DNA from 4 places in the Pseudomonas sp. SDO52101_S400 genome. Region 3 is predicted to be linked to each of the others. Evidence: predicted binding sites of a transcription regulator. Region 3 holds the regulator's gene; each other region holds the start of a gene.

Region 1 (6,089 bases), on a different contig from region 3:
TAAATCAACCTGAAGCACATTGTGATTGGTCATCTCAGTGGCAAGATTTTTCGCAGCAATAGTCAATGTGGGCAGAAAATCAGCAAGTGGCCGACTCTTGATGATGCCGTAGCGATCTTTCATCGCTTGAGTCGTTCTCCCACCGAAAAGTGCTGCGTCTCCCCGGGAGCGGATGCGAGCAAAACCCTCATCATCCACGCCACGTTCGTAAATATTCTGCGACAGTTCTTTTTCCGACTCGCGCAAGCGATCACGAGCATCAAAGCGGGCCTGCAGGCGCATCCGGTCTTCAATCAACTCTTGCTTGCGCGTTTGTAGCGCGAAATAGCTCTGAGCAAAGGCAATGGGCTGTTTACGCGGATCGCCATTCTGCGCAATCAAGTAACAGGCATAGCGCGTAAGCATGAAATCGTCGGTAGCTCGTTGCCCACCTTTGCCAATCTCGATCATTTTCGTAACGCCACGAAAATGATCGAGAGCATCCACGCCTGTGGCTTCACACGAGGCTATTGCTCGCTGGAGAACGGTGAGAAAGTTTTCCCAACGTGCATAACCAAAAGGCTCCTGCAGTTCGCGAGCGAACCAGAACTCGATACCCTCGCCAGGTACCCGTTGCGCTAATTCGTCAAATTGCTGCTGCAGCAAAAAGATTGTCTGATTTTCCATCGTCACGACTCCTTGTGGTTCAGAAGGATTTGTATTCATTGCTGGCCATTTAGAGCAAAACACCCGTGTGCAAGCTGATAGGGGATTATCCGTGAGAGGCTGATCAAAAGTGTGCCCAGTCGTCGCACAGGGCACAAAAAAGCCGCGATCATCTCGCGGCTTTTTTATGGATCACTGCTTCGGCGCGGGGGCCGGTGCAGGTGTGGGTGCAGCGGGCGCCGGGGATGGCGCCGCACTACCTGGCGCGGCCGGCTTCGGTGCCGCGTCGTCAAACAGGTTCAGCCGCTCGCGCAGTTCGTGCGCAGGCACTGGCTGCTGATCCGCCGGCAAGGCGTTCGGGTCGACCGGTTTGGCCGGATCCGCGCCGTTCTGCCCTTCGGCCGGTTTCGCAGGTTCAGCGCCTTGCGAACCTTCGATGGCGGCCTGGGCCTTCTTGGTCAGCACCACGATGTCGATGCGGCGGTTGACCGGGTTGAACGGGTTCTCCTTGTCGAACAGTGCCGACGAGGCGTAACCCACCACCCGCGCCACTTGCCCGTCCGGATAGCTGCCCGCCACCAGTGCACGCCGGGCGGCGTTGGCACGGTTGGCCGAGAGTTCCCAGTTACCGAAGTCACCGGTGCCGGTGTACGGCTTGGCATCGGTGTGGCCGCTGATGCTGATCTTGTTCGGCACCGCTTTGATGGTGTCGGCCATGGCCAGCAGGATGTCTTCGAAGTACGGCTTCAGGCGTGCAGAGCCGGAGTCGAACATCGGCCGGTTCTCGGCGTCCATGATCTGGATGCGCAAGCCGTTCGGCGTGATCTCGAACAGGATCTGATCCTTGAATTTCTGCAGCTGCGGGTTCTCGTCGACCTTGTTCTGCAGTTCTTGCAGCAACAGTTCCAGACGTTCCTTCTCGACCTGCTCGGCCATGCCTTCAACCTGCTCGGTGTCGACCGTGACCTTGTCCGGTTGCGGCTGCGACTTCACTTCGGGGTTGAGGGTGTTTTCCGGTGCGAGGGTCGGCGTACCGCCCAGATCGATGATGTACGGCGTGCCGCTCTCGGAGAAACCGACCGGGTCCTTGAAGTAACCGGCGATGGCGATCTTCTGTTCCGGGGTCGCGGTGGACAACAGCCACAACACCAGGAAGAACGCCATCATCGCCGTCGCGAAGTCGGCGAAGGCAATCTTCCACGCCCCGCCGTGATGCCCGCCGGCGATGCGCTTGACGCGCTTGATGATTATCGGCTGGTTATTTTCCATGACTTAACGACCGCGAACGGCTTGTTCCAGCTCGGCAAAGCTTGGACGGTGAGCCGGGTACAGAACCTTGCGACCGAACTCGACAGCCAGCGACGGCGGCATGCCGGACGCCGAAGCCACCAGCGAAGCCTTGATAGCTTCGTAAACGTTCAGCTCTTCCTTGGCATCGTGCGCCAGGGAGTGTGCCAGCGGGCCGAAGAAACCGTAGGCCGCGAGAATACCGAAGAAGGTACCCACAAGTGCCGCACCGACGTGCAGACCGATGGACTTCTGATCGCCTTCACCCAGCGAGGCCATGGTCACCACGATACCCAGTACCGCCGCGACGATACCGAAACCCGGCATGGCGTCGGCGATGCCGTTCACCGCGTGAGACGGATGCTCGAGGTCTTCCTTGAGGCTGTACAGCTCCATGTCGAACAGACCTTCCAGTTCGTGAGGAGCCATGTTGCCGGAGGACATGATGCGCAGGTAATCACAGATGAACGCGGTCATGCGTTCGTCTTTCAGCACTGCCGGGTACTTGGCGAAGATCGGGCTCGCAGCGGCATCTTCGATGTCGCCCTCGATGGCCATCATGCCTTCGCGGCGGCTCTTGTTGAGGATCTCGTAGATCAGGCCCAGCACTTCCAGATAGAACGTGTGGCTGAAACGCGAGCTGAACATGCTCAGGGATTTCTTGAGCACGTGCATCGTCATGTAACCGGGGTTGGCCTGGAGGAATGCTCCGAGTGCCGCACCGCCGATGATCATCACCTCGAAGGGCTGGATCAGTGCGGCAATCTTGCCGTGGGAGAGCACGTATCCGCCGAGCACGCTCGCGAATACGACGATGATGCCGATAATTTTAGCCATAGGTAGAAAGTACTTATTTAAGTCGGGTTCAAGGTCATATTCGGAAGTTAAAAAATCTCTTCTTCTACTTATCGGCAAAACTGCGCCAGACTATAGCCAGTTCAGGCGAAAAGCCAATTTAGCCCATGCCGGGCGCGTCTACAGTCAGTGAAGATCTCGTCCAGACATGGCTAATGAAACGAACGTCCCACACGTAAAACCCACCACACTCGACGGCTGGGTGAAGCTGCTCGACAGCGTGCGCCTGCCGGTGCCGCAAGAAGCCCACGATCGTGTCTGCCGTGCCATCCGCGACAATCGCAGCTCAATGCGCGACATTGCCGACCTGATGCAGGACAGCCCGGCGCTAGCGCTGAGCATCATTCGTGAAGCCAACCGCCACACTCAGGGCAGCATGACCACGCCTGCGGAGAACCTCGAGGTCGCGATCAATCGCCTCGGCCTCGCCCGCACCGAAGAACTGCTGGCACGTCTGCCTGCCGAGCCGCAGGCGCAAATCCCCCAGGCCTTGCGCCAGTTGCAGATGATCAGCCAGCACGCCACGCAACAGGCCAACGGCTTTTTTGCCAGTCGCCTGGCGCGGCTGTGGCAAGACATCCATTGGGGCAGTCTGCTGTTTTTATCGCCGCTGTGGCCGTTGGCGCTGACCTTTCCCAAACTGCTCGAAGAGTGGGAAGTCCGGGTGATCCACAAGGGCGAGTCGGCCCGCGACGTCGAAAAGCAATTGTTCGGCGTACGCCTGCTGAAAATCGGTGAAGCGCTGGTCGAAGTCTGGCGCCTGCCGATCTGGGTGCAGCAGGGTTATCGATTGCTGCTCACCGAACAGCGCGAACTGGTCAAGGTCCTGCGCATCGCCCGCGATGTGGATCATCCATTGCGCCAACAGAATCGCCTCGATGATGACCCGACCCTGCGCCACTGGCTCAACCAGCCGGCCAACACCGTGCTGCTGGCCAACGGCCTGGCGCTGTCGGCACAACAGGCCTGGGACAGTCCGCACAGCGAGCGCTGGCAGTACCTGACCAGCCTCTATCTGCAAATCTCGATGGACGAAGTGCAACAACAGTTGCACCAGCAGGCCGCCAACAGCGCGCGACGGCATTCGATGCCGGATCTGTGGCACCCGGCGGTTTCCCTGCTGTGGCCGTGGGGCACCCGCCGCCTGCCCGCCGGCATGTTGCCGGCCGCCGCACCCAATACCGAAGACCTGGCCAAGTGGCGCCGGCAATGCGCCGAACTGCTGGCCGAGCCGAGTCGCTTCACCAATGCCATGCACTTGACCATCGCCGCCCGCGACACACTGGTGGCCAGCGGCATGCGCCGGGTGATGATCCTGATGGCCGACCGGACGCAGTCCAGTCTGCGCGTGCATCAGATTTCCGGCCTGCCGAAGGAAGCCGCCGCGCTCAACTTCGTCGTCAGTCAAAGCACCGTGCTGCAACGCTTGCTCGCGCAACAGGCACAAGTGCGCATCACCCCGGACAACAACGCCCAGTTTTCCGCCCTGCTGCCGCCCTCGCTGCGCACGCTGTTCCGGGGCGAACACCTGTTCCTGCGCTCGCTGGTCAATAACGGTCGGGTGATCATGATCGTGGTCGCCGATCAGGGCGGCGGGCCGTTCGCCGACATCACCGTGCAAGCCTTCGGCAAAACCGCGCAGTGCATCGAGAAAGCCCTGCACAGCTTTAGCCAGCGCGGCCAATGACAGCTACAATCCTTCCCCTTTGTGCTCTGGAGACCTCACATGTCTGACTTCTCTGGCCTGGCGCTGGTGATCGAGCCGAGCGACCTGCTCCCGCGCCTCGACGCCCGCAACCTGATTCTGGTGGATCTGACCAGCGCCGCCCGCTATGCCGAGGGTCATATTCCCGGCGCACGCTTTGTCGATCCGAAGCGCACCCAGCTGGGCCAGGCACCGGCTCCGGGCCTGCTGCCGACAAAAGAAAAACTCGAAGAGCTGTTCGGGGAACTGGGACATCACAAGGACGCGGTCTACGTGGTCTATGACGACGAAGGCGGCGGCTGGGCCGGGCGTTTCATCTGGCTGCTCGACGTGATCGGTCACCACAAGTACCACTACCTCGACGGCGGCTTGCCGGCGTGGCTGGCGGAAGGTTCGCCGATGTCGATCCAGATCCCTCCTGTCGTCGGCGGTCCGGTAGCCCTGACCCTGCACAACGAACCGACCGCCACCCGCGAATACCTGCAAAGCCGCCTCGGTGCCGCTGACCTGGCGATCTGGGACGCTCGCGGGCCACTGGAGTATTCCGGCGAGAAAGTCTTGGCAGCCAAGGGTGGGCACATCCCCGGAGCGGTCAACTTCGAATGGACGGCAGGCATGGATCAGGCGCGTCAGTTGCGTATCCGCACCGACATGCCGCAGATCCTCGAAAGCCTCGGGATCACCAAAGACAAAGAAATCATTACCCACTGCCAGACCCATCACCGGTCAGGTTTCACTTATCTGGTGGCCAAGTCCCTCGGTTATCCGCGGGTCAAGGGCTACGCCGGTTCCTGGGGCGAATGGGGCAACCACCCCGACACCCCCGTCGAGCTTTAAGGATTTTTAAGGACAGTCATGAAAGAGCGTTTGTTTATCATCAGCCAGTACCTGCTGCCTCACCATTTGCTGTCGCGCCTGGCCGGCTGCATTGCCGAGTGCCGCGTGCGCTGGTTCAAGAATGCCTTTACCACCTGGTTCGCCAAGCGTTATCAGGTGGACATGTCGCAGGCGCTGGTTGAGGACGTGACCGCTTACGAGCACTTCAACGCCTTCTTCACCCGCGCCTTGAAAGACGGCGCACGTCCTCTGGACCAGACCCCGGGCGCGATCCTCAGCCCGGCCGACGGTGCGATCAGCCAGCTCGGCCCGATCGAACACGGTCGCATCTTCCAGGCCAAGGGCCACAGCTTCAGCGTGCTGGAACTGTTGGGTGGCGACGCGGCCAATGCTGCGCCGTTCATGGGCGGCGAATTCGCTACCGTTTACCTGTCGCCGAAGGATTACCACCGCGTGCACATGCCGCTGGCCGGCACCCTGCGCGAGATGGTCTACATCCCGGGCCGGATCTTCTCGGTCAACAAGACCACCGCGGAAAACGTCCCTGAGCTGTTCGCGCGCAACGAGCGCGTAGCGTGCATCTTCGACACCGAGCGTGGGCCGATGGCCGTGGTGCTGGTGGGCGCGATGATCGTGGCGTCGATCGAAACCGTGTGGGCCGGCCTGGTCACGCCGCCGAAGCGTGAGCTGAAAACCTTCCGCTACGACGAAGCCGCCCGTGCGCCGATTCATCTGGAAAAAGGTGCGGAACTGGGGCGCT
Region 2 (6,089 bases), on a different contig from region 3:
CGTGCCAAGGGATCGCACATCGCCGAGCTGGCGTTGAGCGTGGTTGACCCTGAAACCCGAGGTCAGAACATTGCCACCCGCCTGGGACGGCAGCTGTTGATTCATGCGCAAGCCCTGGGATACCGGGGCGTGACGATCAAACAGGTCACCGGCCATCCTTACACACAGCGCATGGCAGCCAGTCTCGGCTTTCAGAGTGTCGGATGGCTGCCCGACCATGTCCCGTCTCCATTTAATGCCTCGGCGCGGGAATCGCTGGTCATCGGTTACACGCCTGTCGACGATAACCGACGTCCGCTCCCGACCCAGGCGTGGCCCGAAAGCTGCCGGGATTTCATGAGGCAGATGTGCAGCGTGTTCGGAACACAGGACAAGGCCGCGCCCTGGGTGGGCGAACCGGTGCAGCTGGAACAACAATTGAACCGGTATGAAGGCATTTTCAAAGAGATCGATGGCGGCTTGCTCAAGCAGTTGCAGGAACTGCCGGCGCATTGGCTCATTTCAGTCAGGCTCAGGCTGGCAAAGGAATTCGCAAGCGCTTTTCACTTGCTGACGACGGCGGGATTCGTGTTCACCGGGGTGGTGCCGGATGAGAGAGGAGCTGGCTGGCTGGCGTTGTTTCATCGTGGCGCCAGGCCACCGGCGTTGACGCTGATTTGCCCGCAGATGCAGCGGCTGCATGACGACCTGCAATCGCTCATTGCCAAGCCATCATCGTCCGTGTAACGCAAGAATGCCCAGGCCCTGCGCATCGGAGGGCCTGGTTTTACGCGATCAAGCCTTGGCGCTGACGCCTTTGTCGGTCGGAGGCGGACGTTCACCGCCCTGTCCGTAGGTTTTCAGGCTCTGCAGCACATAAATGGCTTTCTTGTACTCCGGGATCAACGTATTGGCGTACTTGTTGCCCTTGAGGCTGTTGTTGTTGATGGTGTCCAGTTGCGTGGCGAAATATTCCAGCGCATTGAACTTGGCATCCGGGTCTTTCTGAATGCCGAAACGATCGAACTTGTCACCGGCATTGAGCAGCGTCATCGAGGTCACTTCGGAAATGAGGCCCCGGCTGCGCAGGAAGTCAGTCAGTTTGCCCAATTGCTTGGGAGTGACGTTTTCCGGATCGAACCCCTTGATGTTCTTGTGCAAACGCTGCTTGTCCATTTCCGCCGTGTTGAGAACGGTGGGGTCGTTGCCGACCAGGGCCAGCATCTGCTTGACCTTCACGCTTTGAGAAACCGGTTTGCCCGCGCTCCCTGCATCTCGAACCAGCAAACCTGCCTTGGGCTGCCACGCGCCGGTATAACCAACGGTCATGAGCGTGCTCCTTGCGAAAAGAACATGAAAATATCCTTGTGGAACGTCTTGAGTTGCCCGGAGTATCGGCCGGCAAACTGATGTCACCAATCTGTTTTTCACTTTTTTACAAATTTTGTACATTCTCGATACAAAGCACTGCAAGCCCCGCAGATATTGAGCCAGAGCCGCTTGGCCAGTCCGGCGAAAATCGGCTTTTTACTCTAACGAACGGGCTGGTTAGTTTGCATGTGTCGGATCTGTTACTTGCCGGTCAGCGTTTCAAAACTTTTTAGCACGTGAGTACCTAAAGCTTCCTCGCGCCGCGACGATACGTAAGGGATACCCCTACTGTTTTACTCCTCGCCCCTAATAAGAAACGCTGCTCAAGGACCGGTCTCCATGCCCGCATTCCGTACCATTCAGGCTCGCTACACGCTGTTTCTGGTTCTATTTATCCTGTTGCTGTCGGTCCTGACCGTGGTAGGCATCAGCCAGTTGGTCGCGCCGAAACTGCGTCATACCGAAGAGCAGGTGGTGCTCAACCGCATTGCCGAGGTCGCCGAGCAGATCCAGGGCGAACTGAACAAGGTTCAATCGCAGCAACGCAGCATCACCCAGACCATCCCGCTGCTCGACAGTGCCGCCATCGATACGGTGCTGCCGGGGCTGGTGGACCAGTACGGTGAATTGAAAGTATTTGGCGGTGGTATCTGGCCACTGCCCGGTCAGCGTGAGGCGGGACGCAACAAGTTCAGCACCTTCTGGCACCGCGACGGCTCCGGCAAACTGGCCGTGAACACCTTCTGGAACAGCGACGCAGCGCCCAACTATTACGACCAGAGCTGGTACAAGGGCGGCCTGCAGACACCGCGCGGCCAATGCGCCTGGGCCGCCGCCTATAAAGACGATGCCAGCGCCGAGCCACGCACCAACTGCGCCATGGCCATTCAGAAGAACGGCACGACCTGGGGTGTATCTACCATCGACGTGACGCTGGGCTTCTTCAACGACCTGGTGGCGCGCAAGGAAAAAGACCTCAGTGCCGAAATGCTGATCGTCGAGGCCGACGGCAAAATCATCAGCAACAGCTCGCGCATCAATGGCCCGATCGTGCTGAAAAACATCAGCGACCTGGCTGGCAGTTCACCTTTCGCGAGTCAGGTAAAGGCTGGCTTGCAGCAACGTGATCAGGCCCAGCGCGTCGAGTTCGACAACAACGGTGAAGCCAGCACTTTCTTCATGCGGCCGATCGAAGGCACGCCCTGGTTCCTCGCCACCGCCCTGCCGACCAAGTTGATCACGGCTCAGCGCGATGACGTGCTCAGCACCCTGAGCCTGTTGCAGATCCCGCTGGTGATCCTGCTGGTGCTGTGGCAGGTCTATGCGATCCGCCAATTGATCCAGCGCATGAAGGCCCTGAAAGCCAACATCGATCTGCTGTCCAGCGGCGATGCCGACCTGACCCGACGCATCACCATCCGTGCCGAAGACGAACTCGGTGCGATCGGTCACTCGGTCAACACCTTCATCGCCTACCTGCAAAACATGATCGGCGAAGTCACTCAGGCCACCGGCGCCATGGCCTCGAGCCTCGACAACCTGCAACGCACGTCGCAGCACACCAGCCAGATCCTGCTGCGCCACGCTTCGGAAACCGATCAGACCGTCACCGCCATCAACGAGATGAGTTCGACCGCTGAAAGCGTCGCCCAGAATGCCGCTGAAACTGCAGCCTTCACCCAGCGCGCCAACGAAAATGCCGATCGCTCGCGGGTCGTGGTGGGCGAAGCCTCAAGCAGCGTCGTCGCGCTGATCGACGAAGTGGCCAGCGCCACGCACAAAGTCGAAAGCATGCAACAGGACGCACAGCGCATCACCGAAATCCTCGGTGTGATTGGCGCTATTGCCGGCCAGACCAACCTGCTGGCGCTGAACGCCGCCATCGAAGCGGCCCGCGCCGGTGAACAGGGCCGCGGCTTTGCGGTAGTGGCCGACGAAGTCCGCGCCCTCGCCGCCCGTACCCAGGCCAGCACCTCGGAAATCAACGAAATGTTGACCCGCCTGACCCAAGGCGTGAGCTCGTCTGTCAGCGCCATGGAAAACACCCAGGCCAGTTGCCAGTCCGCCGCCGACGCCACGGCGCGGGTCAACAGCGGGCTGGACGAGATGGCCGGTTCGGTCAGCCACATCAACAGCCTCAGCACGCAAATTGCCACCGCCGCCGAACAGCAGAGCGCCGTCACCGAAGAGATCAACCGCAGCATGGTGCAGATCCGCCACATGGTCGATGAACTGGTACAAAGCGGTCAGGCCAGCGAGGTCAACACCCGACAACTGCTGGAAGCCAACAGCCGGGTCAGCGCAATCATGGGCCGGTTCAAGGTGCGCTGATCCCCGGTTTCCTGACAGATCTGTCATCTCTCGCTCAGCGGGCTGTCAGCCTTGATCTACGATCATGCTGGCAGCCTGCCTTGTATCACTTGGAAACACTCCGTTGATGCCGGGCAGGAAAATCCGGTCAAAATGCGTTCTTTTTTGACCGTCACTCAAGCCGAGAGCCCTCCATGCGAAACCATCTGCGTCTGGCCGCCCTGAGCGCGCTGTTCATTTCCTCCCTGGCGCAAGCCGCCGACCTCATACCAATCGAAGTTCACCGCGACGCCAACTGCGGCTGCTGCAAAAAGTGGATCAGCCACCTGGAAGCCAATGGCTTCAAGGTCGAAGACCACGTCGAAGCCGACATGAGCAGCTTCAAGCAACAACACGGCGTACCGCCGCGCCTGGCGTCCTGCCACACCGCAATCATCAACGGCAAATTCGTCGAAGGACACGTCCCCGCAGAACAGGTGCTGGCCCTGAGCAAGCGCGACGACCTGCTGGGTGTGGCCGCTCCGGGGATGCCGATGGGCTCGCCGGGCATGGAGATGGACGGCATGAGCGATGCCTATCAGGTCATCGGCCTCAAGAAGGACGGTGCCGATGTGGTGGTGGCGGACTACCCGGCCCATTGATGGCGGCGGGTTATCTCGGGCTGTTCTTCGCTGCATTTGGCGCGGCAACCTTGTTGCCGTTGCAATCGGAAGCCGTGCTGGTCGGGCTGCTGGTCAGCGATCGCTATTGGCTTTGGGGATTGCTGGCGGTGGCGACGCTGGGCAATGTCCTTGGCTCGCTGGTCAATTGGTGGCTGGGGCGAGGACTGGAGCGGTTTCAGGATCGGCGCTGGTTTCCGGTCAGCCCGAAGCACATGGCTCGCGCCCGTGCTCACTATCAGCGTTATGGTCACTGGTCGCTGCTGCTCAGTTGGCTGCCGATCATCGGTGATCCCCTGACGTTGATCGCCGGTGTGATGCGTGAACCGCTCGGGCGCTTTCTGCTGATCGTCACCCTGGCCAAGGGCGCCCGGTATGGGGTGCTGGCGATGCTCACCCTGGGCTGGCTCGGTTGAACGATCGGGCGCGGGCATTGCCTGTGTTTAACGTCGCCCTAATCCGGCCGTTCCAGCATCGGCCGATTTCCTGTGGAGTTGTCCTATGTCTGTGTCGCTGACCCGCTGGCTGCCCGGCCTGTTGCTGACCGCTGCCCTGCCCCTGTTCGCCCATGCCGAAGGCCCGCAATACGGCGCGGAACTGCAAGGTTTCGATTATCCCTACACCCTCAAGCACTTTGCCTTTCAGTCCCAGGGCCAGTCTCTGCAGATGGGTTACATGGACGTCGCCGCCCACGGCAAGGCCAACGGGCGCACCGTGGTGCTGATGCACGGCAAGAATTTTTGCGGCGCGACCTGGGACAGTTCCATCCAGGCCCTGAGCGAGGCCGGTTACCGGGTGGTAGCGCCGGATCAGATCGGCTTCTGCACCTCCAGCAAACCCGATCATTACCAGTACACCTTCCAACAACTGGCGGCGAACACCCAGCAATTGCTCAAGGCACTGGGCATCCAGAAAGCCACCCTGCTCGGTCACTCTACCGGCGGCATGCTCGCCACCCGCTATGCCTTGCAATACCCGGATCAGGTCGAACAACTGGCGCTGGTCAACCCGATCGGCCTGGAAGACTGGAAAGCCCTCGGCGTGCCATATCGCAGCGTTGACCAGTGGTATCAGCGCGAACTGAAAGTCACCGCCCAAAGCATCCGCGACTACGAGCGCAGCACCTATTACGACGGGCGCTGGAAACCCGAATTCGATCGCTGGGTGGATATGCTCGCCGGCCTGAGCAACGGCCCGGGCAAGACTCAGGTCGCATGGAACTCGGCGCTGATCTACGACATGATCTTCACCCAGCCGGTGTACTACGAGTTCAAGGACTTGAAAATGCCGACCCTGTTGCTGATCGGCACCTCCGACACCACGGCCATCGGCAAGGACATTGCGCCGCCCGAGGTGAAAGCGAAAATCGGCCACTACGAAGTGCTGGGAAAACAGGTGGCCAAACTGATTCCGCAGTCCACGCTGGTGGAATTCCCGGGCATGGGCCACGCCCCGCAGATGGAAGAACCGGCGCAGTTCCACCAGGCGCTGCTCGGCTGGCTGAACAAAACCAATCCCGTTCGTTGAGGAGTCAAGGCTGATGGCGGTGCAGATTGCAGTGATCGATGACTGGCAGGACGTCGCGCGGGGCGTAGTCGACTGGTCGGTGCTCGACAGTCTCGGCGAAGTGACCTTCGTCCATGAGTACCCGACGGACAACGCCACGCTGGCCGAACGCCTGGGCCGGTTCGAGGTGATTTGCGTGATGCGCGAACGCACGCGCTTCGATGAAGACCTGCTCAAGCGTTTGCCGAACCTCAAATTGCTGGT
Region 3 (6,089 bases):
TGCCGCTGACGGCTGCCGAGCCTCTGACCGAGCCGACCTACGCCGCGCCGGCCCGTCCGGCACCTGCGCCTGCTCCGGTGTCCGCCGGCGTCGATCCGCGTGCGCTGGATTCGATGCGTTTCGAACTCAACAGCCTGCGCGAGCTGATGGAAGTGCAGCTCGGCACTCTGGCCTGGAATCAGCTGCAAGGCAGCCGTCCGGCCCAGGCCAATCTGTATCGTCGTCTGCAACGCATCGGCTTGTCCGGCCCGTTGTCCCGCGACCTGCTGGCGCTGACCAGCGATATCGAAGAACCTCGTCAGGCCTGGCGCATGTTGCTCGCGCACCTGGCACGGATGATCGCCACGCCGGAAGTCGAGCCGCTGGAAGAGGGCGGGATCATTGCCATGGTCGGCCCGGCCGGCATGGGCAAGACCACCACTTTGGCCAAGCTCGCGGCCCGTTACGTGCTCAAGTACGGCGCGCAGAACATTGCGCTGGTGAGCATGGACAGCTTCCGCATCGGTGCTCAGGAACAGTTGAAAACCCTGGGCCGGATCCTCAATGTGTCGGTAACCCACGTCGACCCGGGCCAGTCCCTGGTGCAGGCGCTGGATCCACTGCTGCGCAAGCGCGTGGTGCTGATCGATACCGCCGGCCTGCAGGCCAGCGATCCGGCACTGCGTATGCAGCTGGAAAGTCTGGCCAGTCGTGGCATTCGGTCAAAAAATTATCTGGTGCTCGCAACCACCAGCCAGAAACAGGTTCTAACCGCCGCTTATCACAGTTACAAGCGTTGCGGGCTCGCCGGGTGCATCCTGACTAAACTGGATGAGACGGCCAGCCTCGGCGAAGTGCTGAGCCTGGCAATCAGTCATGAACTGCCGGTCGCCTACCTGACCGACGGCCCTCGGATTCCGGATGATCTGCATCTGCCGCGCCGTCATCAGTTGGTCAGCCGCGCCGTCAGCGTGCAAATGCAGGAAGAACCCAGCGAAGAAGCCATGGCTGACATGTTCGCTGATATCTACCACAGTCCGACCAAGCAGGTTGGCTGAGGTAATGAACAGTTTTTGTACCTACATCGATGGTCTGCCATGCATTGTTCCGGTTGTGAACGCGCAGCCAGTAATGTGGCCTCCGTCTATGCAAGACAAGGTAAAGAAATAACATGGGCAGCATGCATCCCGTACAGGTGATCGCGGTGACCGGCGGCAAAGGTGGCGTCGGCAAGACTAACGTGTCAGTGAACTTGTCCCTGGCGCTGGCAGAGCTTGGCCGTCGGGTCATGCTGCTGGACGCCGACCTGGGTCTGGCGAACGTCGACGTTCTGCTGGGCCTCACTCCCAAACGCACCCTGGCCGATGTGATCGAGGGCCGCTGCGAACTGCGCGACGTGCTGTTGCAAGGTCCCGGCGGGATCCGCATCGTGCCGGCCGCTTCCGGCACCCAGAGCATGGTTCACCTGAGCCCGGCCCAGCATGCCGGTCTGATTCAGGCATTCAGCGACATCGGCGACAATCTCGATGTGCTGGTGATCGACACCGCTGCGGGTATTGGTGACTCGGTAGTCAGTTTCGTTCGCGCTGCGCAAGAAGTGTTGCTGGTGGTCTGCGACGAGCCGACCTCGATCACCGACGCCTACGCGCTGATCAAACTGCTCAACCGCGATTACGGCATGAACCGCTTCCGCGTCCTGGCCAACATGGCCCAGAGCCCGCAGGAAGGTCGCAATCTGTTCGCCAAGTTGACCAAGGTCACGGATCGCTTCCTCGACGTCGCCCTACAATACGTCGGTGCGGTGCCCTACGACGAAAGCGTGCGCAAGGCGGTGCAGAAGCAGCGTGCGGTCTATGAAGCCTTCCCGCGTTCCAAGTGCGCGCTGGCGTTCAAGGCGATCGCGCAGAAGGTCGACACCTGGCCGCTGCCCGCCAACCCGCGTGGTCACCTCGAATTTTTCGTCGAGCGCCTCGTGCAGCAAACGGCAGGACCTGTGCTATGACCGCCAGCGGTATGAATTTCTACAAGAAGTCGGCACGTGACGCGCAGTACGAGCTGATCGAGCGTTACGCGCCACTGGTCAAACGCATCGCCTATCACTTGCTGGCGCGATTGCCGGCCAGTGTGCAGGTCGAAGATCTGATTCAGGCCGGGATGATCGGCCTGTTGGAAGTCTCGACCAAATACGACGCCAGCAAAGGCGCCAGTTTCGAAACGTACGCGGGCATCCGGATCCGCGGCGCCATGCTCGATGAAGTACGCAAGGGGGACTGGGCACCGCGCTCGGTTCACCGCAACACCCGTATGGTCAGCGACGCGATTCGCTCGATTGAAGCTAAAACCGGCCGTGACGCTAAAGATCACGAGGTTGCGGCCGAACTCCAATTGAGTCTCGACGATTACTACGGGATTTTGAACGACACCCTGGGCAGCCGACTGTTCAGTTTCGACGACCTGCTGCAGGACGGCGAACACGAAGGGCTGCACGAGGATGGCGCCAGTGCTCATCTTGAGCCGTCGCGCGATCTGGAAGATGAGCGCTTCCAGGCTGCGTTGGCGGACGCGATTGCCAATTTGCCGGAGCGTGAGCGACTGGTGTTGGCGCTGTACTACGACGAAGAGCTGAACCTCAAGGAAATCGGTGAAGTCCTTGGCGTCAGTGAATCGCGGGTCAGCCAGTTACACAGCCAGTGCGCGGCCCGCTTGCGGGGGCGTTTGGGGGAGTGGCGAGCGCGCTGAAGGCAGTGTGGGGACGCTGCGAACGAGGCTGGTGCGGTGGTGAACGGCACCGGTCTTGCTCTGTTGTGCTCCAGACAGTCATCGAGTGCTACGCCGGATTGATTGAAATGGCGCGTCCAGGTGCTGGGCGCGTTTAAGACTGCTTGGAGGTCGAATTGAACAAAGACATGAAAATCCTCATCGTTGATGACTTCTCAACGATGCGGCGGATCATCAAGAACCTGTTGCGTGACCTTGGGTTCACCAACACCGTTGAAGCTGACGATGGCACCACCGCCATTCCGGTGCTCAACAGCGGCAGCATCGACTTTCTGGTGACCGACTGGAACATGCCTGGCATGACCGGTATCGACCTGCTGCGTCACGTGCGCGCCGATGAAAAACTCAAGCACTTGCCAGTGCTGATGGTGACCGCTGAAGCCAAGCGCGAGCAGATCATCGAAGCGGCCCAGGCCGGCGTTAACGGCTACGTGGTCAAACCTTTCACGGCTCAGGCGCTGAAAGAAAAAATCGAGAAGATTTTCGAACGCATCGGCTGATGACGCGCGGGGGAGCTATGGAGCATAACGAATCTTCACAGGGCGACTTCGAGTCGACTCTGAAAAAACACGCGGTCGAACTGGTCGAAAGCCTTGAAAAAGGCAGGTTCGGCGACGCTGTGCAACTGATCCATGAGCTCAATCAGACCCGTGACCGTGGCCTGTACCAGGAAGTGGGCAAGCTCACGCGCGAACTGCACAGTGCAATCGTCAACTTCCAGATCGACCCGCATATGCCGCAGGCCGAGGAAGTGTCGCAGATCACTGATGCGACCGAGCGTCTGGGCTATGTGGTCAAGCTGACTGAAGCGGCGGCCAACCGCACCATGGACCTGGTGGAAAGCGCCACGCCGGTGGTCAATGGTCTGGCTGACGAAGCCCAGGCCTTGAGTGCCGACTGGGGACGCTTCATGCGCCGTGAAGTCGGGGCTGAAGAGTTCCGCGAACTGGCGCGTCGGGTAGACGGTTTTCTGGCACGCAGCAGCGCGGACAACCGCGCGGTGTCGAGCAATCTGAACGACATTCTGCTCGCCCAGGATTACCAGGACCTCACCGGCCAGGTGATCAAGCGCGTGACCCAATTGGTCACCGAAGTCGAAAGCAACCTGCTCAAGCTCGTGCTCATGGCCAGTCAGGTTGACCGCTTTGCGGGCATCGAACATGACCGTGCAGCAATGCTCGCTGAAAAAGATCCACAAAAACATCTCTCGCAGGGTGAAGGTCCGCAGATTCATGCCGATAAACGAGAAGACGTTGTGTCCGGTCAGGACGATGTGGACGATTTGCTATCCAGCCTTGGATTTTGAGTTTTTTTGGGTTTTTAGACCTGTAGGAGCACCCCATTAATGAGCTTCGGCGCCGATGAAGAGATCCTTCAGGATTTCCTGGTTGAGGCCGGCGAGATTCTTGAGCAACTGTCCGAACAACTGGTCGAGCTGGAAAGCCGCCCGGATGACGCAGATCTGCTCAACGCAATTTTTCGCGGTTTCCACACTGTAAAAGGGGGCGCCGGCTTCCTTCAGCTCAATGAGCTGGTGGAGTGCTGTCACATCGCCGAAAACGTGTTCGACATCTTGCGCAAGGGTGAGCGTCGCGTAGATGCAGAACTGATGGACGTGGTGCTTGAAGCGCTGGACGCGGTGAACAGCATGTTCAGCGAAGTCCGCGATCGTAGCCCGATCACCGCCGCCACCCCGGAACTGCTGGCCGCCCTGGCGCGCCTGGCTGAGCCGCAATCGGCGGATGAAGCCCCGGCTTCCCCTGTTGCCGAGATGATCGAAGAACTGGTCGTCGAAGGCGATTCGGGCGATATCACCGATAACGAATTTGAACAGCTGCTGGACTCGCTGAACGCCGTCAAGGCTGAAGCCGAAGCCCCGGCGGCTGCCGCTGCGCCTGCTTCCGATGAAGCAGCCAGTGATGAAATTACCGACGCCGAGTTCGAGTCGCTGCTCGACCAGTTGCACGGCAAGGGCCAGTTCGCGGCCGACGCCGTGGCACCGGCTGCCGCGGCTCCTGCTGCTCCTGCTGCTCCTGCCGCTCCGGCGGCGGGCGACAGTTCGGACATCACCGACGACGAATTCGAAGCCTTGCTCGATCAGTTGCACGGCAAGGGCAACTTTGCCGTCGATGCGCTGGAGTCGGCGATTGCTTCCGTCCCTGCGAATGCTGCCCCGGCAGCGGCTGCGGCCGGTAGCGATTTGATCAGCGACCACGAGTTCGAATCGCTGCTTGACGATCTGCATGGCAAAGGCAAGTTCACTGACGTCGCCACCGGTGCCGTCGTGACTGCCAGCAATGCTTCTGCTGTTGCTGCGCCTGCCGCCAAGGCCCCGGCCGCTGCGGCAAAACCTGCTGCAAAAGCGCCTGAGCCTAAGGCCGAACCGGCCAAGCCAGCCGCTGCTGCACCGGCTCCGGCCCGTGCACCGGCGACGCCGCCACCGGAAAAACCGGCAAGCGAAGCCGAAACCACCGTTCGTGTGGACACCGCGCGTCTCGACGAAATCATGAACATGGTCGGCGAGCTGGTACTGGTGCGTAACCGTCTGGTGCGTCTGGGCCTGAACAGCGGCGACGAGTCGATGCAGAAGGCCGTGTCGAACCTCGACGTGGTCACCGCCGACTTGCAGACCGCCGTCATGAAGACCCGGATGCAGCCGATCAAGAAAGTCTTCGGCCGCTTCCCGCGTCTGGTTCGCGACCTGGCGCGTCAGCTCAAGAAAGAGATCAACCTGGAACTGGTGGGCGAAGAGACCGACCTCGACAAGAACCTCGTCGAGGCACTGGCCGACCCGCTGGTCCACTTGGTGCGCAACGCGGTCGACCACGGCATCGAGTCGCCGGAAGAACGCGAAGCTTCGGGCAAGGCACGTGGCGGCAAGGTGATTCTGGCTGCCGAGCAGGAAGGCGACCACATCCTGCTGTCGATCTCCGACGACGGCAAAGGCATGGACCCGAACGTCCTGCGTGCCATCGCCGTGAAACGCGGTGTGATGGACAAGGATGCCGCCGATCGCCTGAGCGATACCGAATGCTACAACCTGATTTTCGCCCCGGGTTTCTCGACCAAGACCGAGATCTCCGACGTGTCCGGCCGCGGTGTGGGCATGGACGTGGTGAAGACCAAGATTTCCCAGCTCAACGGTTCGATCAACATCTACTCGACCAAGGGCCAGGGCTCGAAGATCGTCATCAAGGTACCACTGACGCTGGCGATCATGCCGACCCTGATGGTGATGCTCGGCAACCAGGCGTTCGCGTTCCCGCTGGTGAACGTCAACGAAATCTTCCACCTCGACCTGTCGACCACCAACGTGGTGGATGGCCAGGAAG
Region 4 (6,089 bases), on a different contig from region 3:
TATGAGCACCAGCAAAGAGCAAGTGGACGTAGAAGACGATTTCGTCGCAGATGCTGACGACGAACCGGTGGTTGAGGTCGCCAAGACCAATCTGAGTAAACGCCGCACCATCGATAACATGCTTGAGGAACGCCGACTGCAGAAGCAATTGGCCGATTACGACTTTGATCTCTGACATTTGAAAGCCTCCCGCAACGGAGGCTTTTTCATTTCTGCTGCAAGCTGATGCCGACCTGCCCAGGATCCCTCAGCGGCTTAAGCGGTCAGACCAGGCCATTGCGCTGTGCCAGTTCGATCAGATCCACCAGTGAACGCGCGTTGAGCTTCAACAGCAACCGTGTCTTGTAGGTGCTGACAGTCTTGTTGCTCAGAAACATGCCATCGGCAATTTCCTTGTTGGTCTTGCCCCGTGCCAGCTGCTGCAACACCATCATCTCGCGCCCGGACAGGCGATCGACCATGTCGGCTTCACTGGCATTGCCCAGGCTGGTACGTACGGTGTGCAATGCCTGATTCGGAAAATAACTGTATCCGGACAGTACAGCCTTGATAGCGCTGAGCAGCTCGGTCAGATCCTGTTGTTTGCAAACATATCCTGCCGCTCCCGACTGCATGCAGCGCATGGAAAAATGGCCCGGAGCCTGGGACGTCAACACCAACACCTTCAAAGGCATCGCACTTGTCGTAAGACGCGCAATGACTTCCAGTCCATCAAGTTTCGGTATACCGATATCCAGAATGACAATATCGGGCATCTGGTCGCGAGCCAGTTGTAATGCGTCCACTCCGTTATCCGTTTCTGCAATGACTTCGTAGCCATGACGTTCCATCAGCATACGCACCGCAAGACGAATGACGGGGTGATCATCCACGATCAGCACTTTATTCATGGGCAAGTCCAGTTTCGCTGTTCGAATTTTTAGAACCGGCACAATAACGTAGTCATTTCATCCATGGCATAGCGAAGTTCCGTTGCACCAGTAGCGAGAGACACTTCCTACAGCCAATAAAGATTTCTCCTACAGAAAAGACTCATAAATGTAGAGACTAGACATCCAGCTCGAGTGGTCACTTGAAAATCATTTGACCTGCAACACTGGCTTATCGAGAAGCGAGTCCTGAAAAGAGGAACTCGGCACGACAAAAAACCGAAACAACATACTTATATCCACCCGACCGTTTTTAATATAAATACCAGGTGTCGGGGACAAAAACATCTCCTCCCCCTTACAACAACTCAAGCGACCCAACATGACGAGAAAGATCATACTCATGAGTAAAGAATATGTTAAAGATCAACAAAAAAATCACCAACCCCATCAGTGTCATCGCCATATTCGCGTTCATCTCCGAAACGTCCGCGGCGGTGTCCCTGCCCTTCCTTGACAATGACGAACGGGAAATCTACATCTGGTTCCTGATCAGCTTTCCATTCTATTTATTGTTCCTGTTCTTCATCACCTTGAATTTCAACTACCGATCCCTTTATGCACCTTCGGACTTTGATGACGACAAGAACTTTCTGAAAGCTTTTGAAGATAACAATGTCGATTTGTCCGGAGTACCGACTGACCAACTGATTACTGGAGTTAAAACTGTAAAACTACCGAAACCACTGAGCACGCTGTGTATCATTGACATTCGGGGCATCAGCGCCGAATCAAAAATAAACACACTCCTGGAAAAAATCCCACAACCCGCCAAGCACTCGCTCAGAATATTCCTCATTTTAACGAATGATATGTCAGAGATTTTACCGAAAGAAAACATCGCTAAATCGCTCAAACGAGGAAGGAAAGCCATAGGGACGACGTATTGTATTATTTACGACGTTCACTTGCTGAACATCACTGTATTGGGAAGAGTTTAAATTGAGGCACAGAGACACGAAGTACATTAATGCAATGCACACAGTACAACAGATGAATTCGGGAACGCTGATCTACAACGATCAGGTAAACAGAAAGGTTTTGCAGCATAGCGGTCTTGTCAGAACGACAAGACCGCTATTTCACGTCTGGCCCGAAGGACTCAGAACAGCTTGCGGCCTTTGTTGGCGGCAATACGCATGCGCAGCGCATTGAGCTTGATGAAACCCGCCGCGTCAGCCTGGTTGTAGGCGCCGCCGTCTTCTTCGAAGGTCGCGATGTTGGCGTCGAACAGCGAATCGTCGGACTTGCGGCCGGTCACGATCACGTTGCCCTTGTACAGCTTCAGGCGTACAACGCCGTTCACGTTGACCTGGGAAGCGTCGATCATCTGTTGCAGCATCAGACGCTCAGGGCTCCACCAGTAGCCGGTGTAGATCAGGCTGGCGTACTTCGGCATCAACTCGTCTTTCAAGTGAGCGACTTCGCGGTCCAGAGTGATCGATTCGATGGCGCGGTGAGCACGCAGCATGATGGTGCCGCCCGGGGTTTCGTAGCAACCACGGGACTTCATGCCGACATAACGGTTCTCGACGATGTCGAGACGGCCGATACCGTGTTGACCACCGATCTTGTTCAGGGTCGCCAGTACAGTGGCCGGGGTCATTTCGACGCCGTCCAGCGCAACGATGTCGCCGTTGCGGTAGGTCAGTTCCAGGTATTGCGGGGTGTCAGGAGCCTTCTCCGGGGAGACGGTCCAGCGCCACATGTCTTCTTCGTGCTCGGTCCAGGTGTCTTCCAGCACGCCGCCCTCATAGGAGATGTGCAGCAGGTTGGCGTCCATCGAGTACGGGGATTTCTTCTTGCCGTGACGCTCGATCGGGATCGCGTGCTTCTCGGCGTAGTCCATCAGCTTCTCGCGGGACAGCAGGTCCCACTCGCGCCAAGGGGCAATCACTTTCACGCCTGGCTTGAGCGCGTAGGCACCCAGTTCGAAACGTACCTGGTCGTTACCCTTGCCGGTCGCGCCGTGGGAAATGGCATCGGCGCCGGTTTCGTTGGCGATTTCGATCAGACGCTTGGCGATCAGCGGACGTGCGATGGAAGTACCCAGCAGGTACTCGCCTTCGTAAACGGTGTTGGCACGGAACATCGGGAACACGAAGTCACGCACGAATTCTTCGCGCAGGTCGTCGATGTAGATTTCTTTGACGCCCATGGCCTGCGCCTTGGCGCGAGCCGGCTCGACCTCTTCGCCCTGACCCAGGTCAGCAGTGAAGGTCACTACTTCACAGTTATAAGTATCCTGCAGCCACTTGAGGATCACCGAAGTGTCCAGGCCGCCGGAATACGCCAGAACGACCTTGTTTACGTCCGCCATGCCATCACTCCACGGGGTTCTACGGAAAGCCGATGAGTCTACCGCTCAAACGCGATAATTTACAGAGGCGCGACAGCTTAAGACGACAAAGCGACAGAATCTGTCGAGAGGGCGACGATGACCGACAGGTCAGGAAGTCGCTGCGGCGTTGGCCGGTGTGCTGGCCTGAGGCGCAGGAGCGGTGGTCGGTGCAACCCGCGCAAGGTGCACATTGACCCGACGGTTCTTCGCCCGGTTGGCAGCACTGGTGTTCGGCACCAACGGGTAACGCTCACCATGGAAGCGCACGGTGATCTGCGATTCCTGGATGCCGTTGGCCTTGAAGAAGTCGACCACCGCCAATGCCCGCCGACGCGACAGCTCACGGTTGGTCAGGCGATTGCCGCTGTTGTCGGAGTGGCCATCGAGCTCGATATGATTGACCGTCGGATCGGCCTTCATATATTCGAGCATTACTTGCAGCTTGGCCTTGGCCGCAGCGTCCAGTTCGATGCCTTCGCCGGGGAATCCGATCTGCGATTGTTTGACCTGCTCGAAATTCTGCGGGAGCAGTTTCGCCACACAGGCCTGATAGTCGTTGAAGGCCTTGCTGAACTTGACCGGCAACAGACGCACTTCCGACACACGGCCATCGCCCGATGCATGGCGAACCACGGGGCTGCGTCCGTCCATCAGGCCGCTGATCAGTTGTCCGGCCTGCGCCTGAGAGCTGTTGAACAGGATATTGCCACTGCCGATCCTGACCGTGCCCAGGTTGATATCGCCACGGCCTGGCTGCCAAGGCGCCGCAGCCGCCATCAAGGTCGCCGAACCACCGCCGAGCATGGCGTTGTAGGCGTTCAGACGGAATGTCGCCTGCTCCCCGGCCTTGCGCACGAACTGGCCCGAGCCGAAATCGGTGATCGGCTGCGTCAGGCGGCATTCGAACTTGTCGCCCTCGACCGTCCACTCAATGTTCTCCAGACGGGTCTGGTAGGTCAGCGCCATCGCCGGAAGGCTGGCAAACACACTGAGCAAGGCTAAATAACGCTGGCGCACGGGAGGCTCCATTGGCTTCTACAACAAAAAGACCGATACATACATGTTTACGGCATACCTATGGGATATCGGACGCTCGTCGCAAAACTTGATAGCGAGTGCCTGCAAGAGTCTTTTCCGGTAGCATTCGCCTCAGTTTGACCCGCCTGGAATCCCCTCATGTCCGACCGCCTGACCCTGCTGCGTCCCGACGACTGGCACATTCATCTTCGCGATGGTGCCGTGTTGACCAATACCGTTGCAGATGTTGCGCGCACCTTTGGTCGCGCCATCATCATGCCCAACCTGGTACCTCCGGTGCGCAACGCCGCTGAAGCCGACGGCTATCGCCAGCGGATTCTCGCTGCCCGCCCGGCCGGCAGTCGTTTCGAGCCGTTGATGGTGCTGTACCTCACTGACCGTACCCAACCCGAAGAAATTCGTGAAGCCAAGGCCAGCGGTTTTGTCCACGCGGCCAAGTTGTACCCGGCCGGCGCCACCACCAACTCCGATTCCGGGGTCACCAGCATCGACAAGATTTTCCCGGCGCTGGAAGCCATGGCCGAAGTCGGTATGCCGCTGCTGATCCACGGTGAAGTCACCCGTGGCGACGTCGACGTGTTCGACCGCGAGAAAATCTTCATCGACGAGCACATGCGCCGCGTGGTCGAGCGTTTCCCGACGCTCAAGGTCGTGTTCGAACACATCACCACCGGCGATGCCGTGCAGTTCGTCAACGAGGCATCGGCCAACGTTGGCGCGACCATCACCGCGCATCACCTGCTGTACAACCGCAACCACATGCTGGTGGGCGGGATCCGGCCGCACTTCTACTGCCTGCCGATCCTCAAGCGCAACACTCACCAGGAAGCCCTGCTCGACGCCGCCACCAGCGGCAGCGCGAAGTTCTTCCTCGGCACCGACTCGGCACCGCACGCCCAGCACGCCAAGGAAGCCGCCTGCGGCTGCGCCGGCTGCTACACCGCGTACGCCGCCATCGAGTTGTATGCCGAAGCCTTTGAACAGCGCAATGCGCTGGACAAGCTCGAAGCGTTCGCCAGCCTCAACGGCCCGCGTTTCTATGGCCTGCCGGCGAATACAGATCGCATTACTCTGGTTCGTGAAGAATGGACCGCCCCGACCAGCCTGCCTTTCGGCGAGCTGACCGTTATCCCGCTGCGCGCCGGTGAAAAACTGCGCTGGCGCCTGCTGGAGGAACACGCGTGAGTGAAGACCATTTCGACGACGAACTGGACGGTCAAGGTGGCGGCGGTTCCCGTCACCCGATGGCAGCACGCTTTCGCGGCTACCTGCCGGTTGTCGTCGACGTAGAGACCGGTGGTTTCAACTCGGCCACCGACGCACTGCTGGAGATTGCCGCGACCACCATCGCCATGGATGAAAAAGGTTTCGTCTACCCGGACCACACCTACTTCTTCCGTGTCGAGCCGTTCGAAGGCGCCAACATCGAAGCGGCTGCGCTGGAGTTCACCGGAATCAAACTCGATCACCCGTTGCGCATGGCGGTCAGCGAAGAGACGGCCCTGACCGATATCTTCCGTGGCGTGCGCAAGGCCTTGAAGGCCAACGGTTGCAAGCGGGCGATCCTGGTCGGCCACAACAGCAGCTTCGACCTGGGCTTCCTCAATGCTGCCGTCGCGCGGCTGGACATGAAGCGCAATCCGTTCCACCCGTTCTCAAGCTTCGACACTGCGACCCTCGCGGGTCTGGCCTACGGTCAAACCGTATTGGCCAAGGCCTGTCAGGCAGCAGACATCGACTTCGATGGCCGTGAAGCGCACTCCGCGCGTTACGACACCGAG

The links. The regulator FliA, encoded in region 3, starts transcription of late flagellar genes. The targets are predictions, from matches to a motif close to CTAAAGTTTNNNNNNNNNNNGCCGNTAA.
Region 1: the regulator FliA is predicted to act here: its motif matches at 2,838-2,865, upstream of motA (flagellar motor stator protein MotA).
Region 2: the regulator FliA is predicted to act here: its motif matches at 1,595-1,622, upstream of ACW9HX_RS01365 (methyl-accepting chemotaxis protein).
Region 4: the regulator FliA is predicted to act here: its motif matches at 4,353-4,380, upstream of ACW9HX_RS12475 (flagellar protein MotY).

The regions. Positions count from the first base shown of each region.
Region 1 is NZ_JBSVWF010000034.1:2,626-8,714, reverse strand. Features, by position in the region: gene dinD (DNA damage-inducible protein D) at 1-666, opposite strand, end outside; gene motB (flagellar motor protein MotB) at 838-1,914, opposite strand; gene motA (flagellar motor stator protein MotA) at 1,918-2,769, opposite strand; gene ACW9HX_RS17815 (HDOD domain-containing protein) at 2,936-4,474, shown strand; gene ACW9HX_RS17810 (rhodanese-like domain-containing protein) at 4,514-5,329, shown strand; gene asd (archaetidylserine decarboxylase) at 5,348-6,089, shown strand, end outside.
Region 2 is NZ_JBSVWF010000002.1:139,460-145,548, forward strand. Features, by position in the region: gene ACW9HX_RS01355 (GNAT family N-acetyltransferase) at 1-726, shown strand, start outside; gene ACW9HX_RS01360 (hypothetical protein) at 775-1,308, opposite strand; gene ACW9HX_RS01365 (methyl-accepting chemotaxis protein) at 1,690-3,681, shown strand; gene ACW9HX_RS01370 (DUF411 domain-containing protein) at 3,855-4,301, shown strand; gene ACW9HX_RS01375 (YqaA family protein) at 4,301-4,735, shown strand; gene ACW9HX_RS01380 (alpha/beta fold hydrolase) at 4,821-5,846, shown strand; gene ACW9HX_RS01385 (D-2-hydroxyacid dehydrogenase family protein) at 5,860-6,089, shown strand, end outside.
Region 3 is NZ_JBSVWF010000090.1:4,315-10,403, forward strand. Features, by position in the region: gene flhF (flagellar biosynthesis protein FlhF) at 1-1,037, shown strand, start outside; gene fleN (flagellar synthesis regulator FleN) at 1,151-1,981, shown strand; gene fliA (RNA polymerase sigma factor FliA) at 1,978-2,718, shown strand; gene ACW9HX_RS27530 (chemotaxis response regulator CheY) at 2,886-3,257, shown strand; gene ACW9HX_RS27535 (protein phosphatase CheZ) at 3,275-4,063, shown strand; gene ACW9HX_RS27540 (chemotaxis protein CheA) at 4,103-6,089, shown strand, end outside.
Region 4 is NZ_JBSVWF010000020.1:8,175-14,263, forward strand. Features, by position in the region: gene ACW9HX_RS12455 (PA3496 family putative envelope integrity protein) at 2-175, shown strand; gene ACW9HX_RS12460 (response regulator transcription factor) at 264-890, opposite strand; gene ACW9HX_RS12465 (hypothetical protein) at 1,286-1,870, shown strand; gene ACW9HX_RS12470 (argininosuccinate synthase) at 2,032-3,249, opposite strand; gene ACW9HX_RS12475 (flagellar protein MotY) at 3,379-4,287, opposite strand; gene pyrC (dihydroorotase) at 4,447-5,493, shown strand; gene rnt (ribonuclease T) at 5,490-6,089, shown strand, end outside.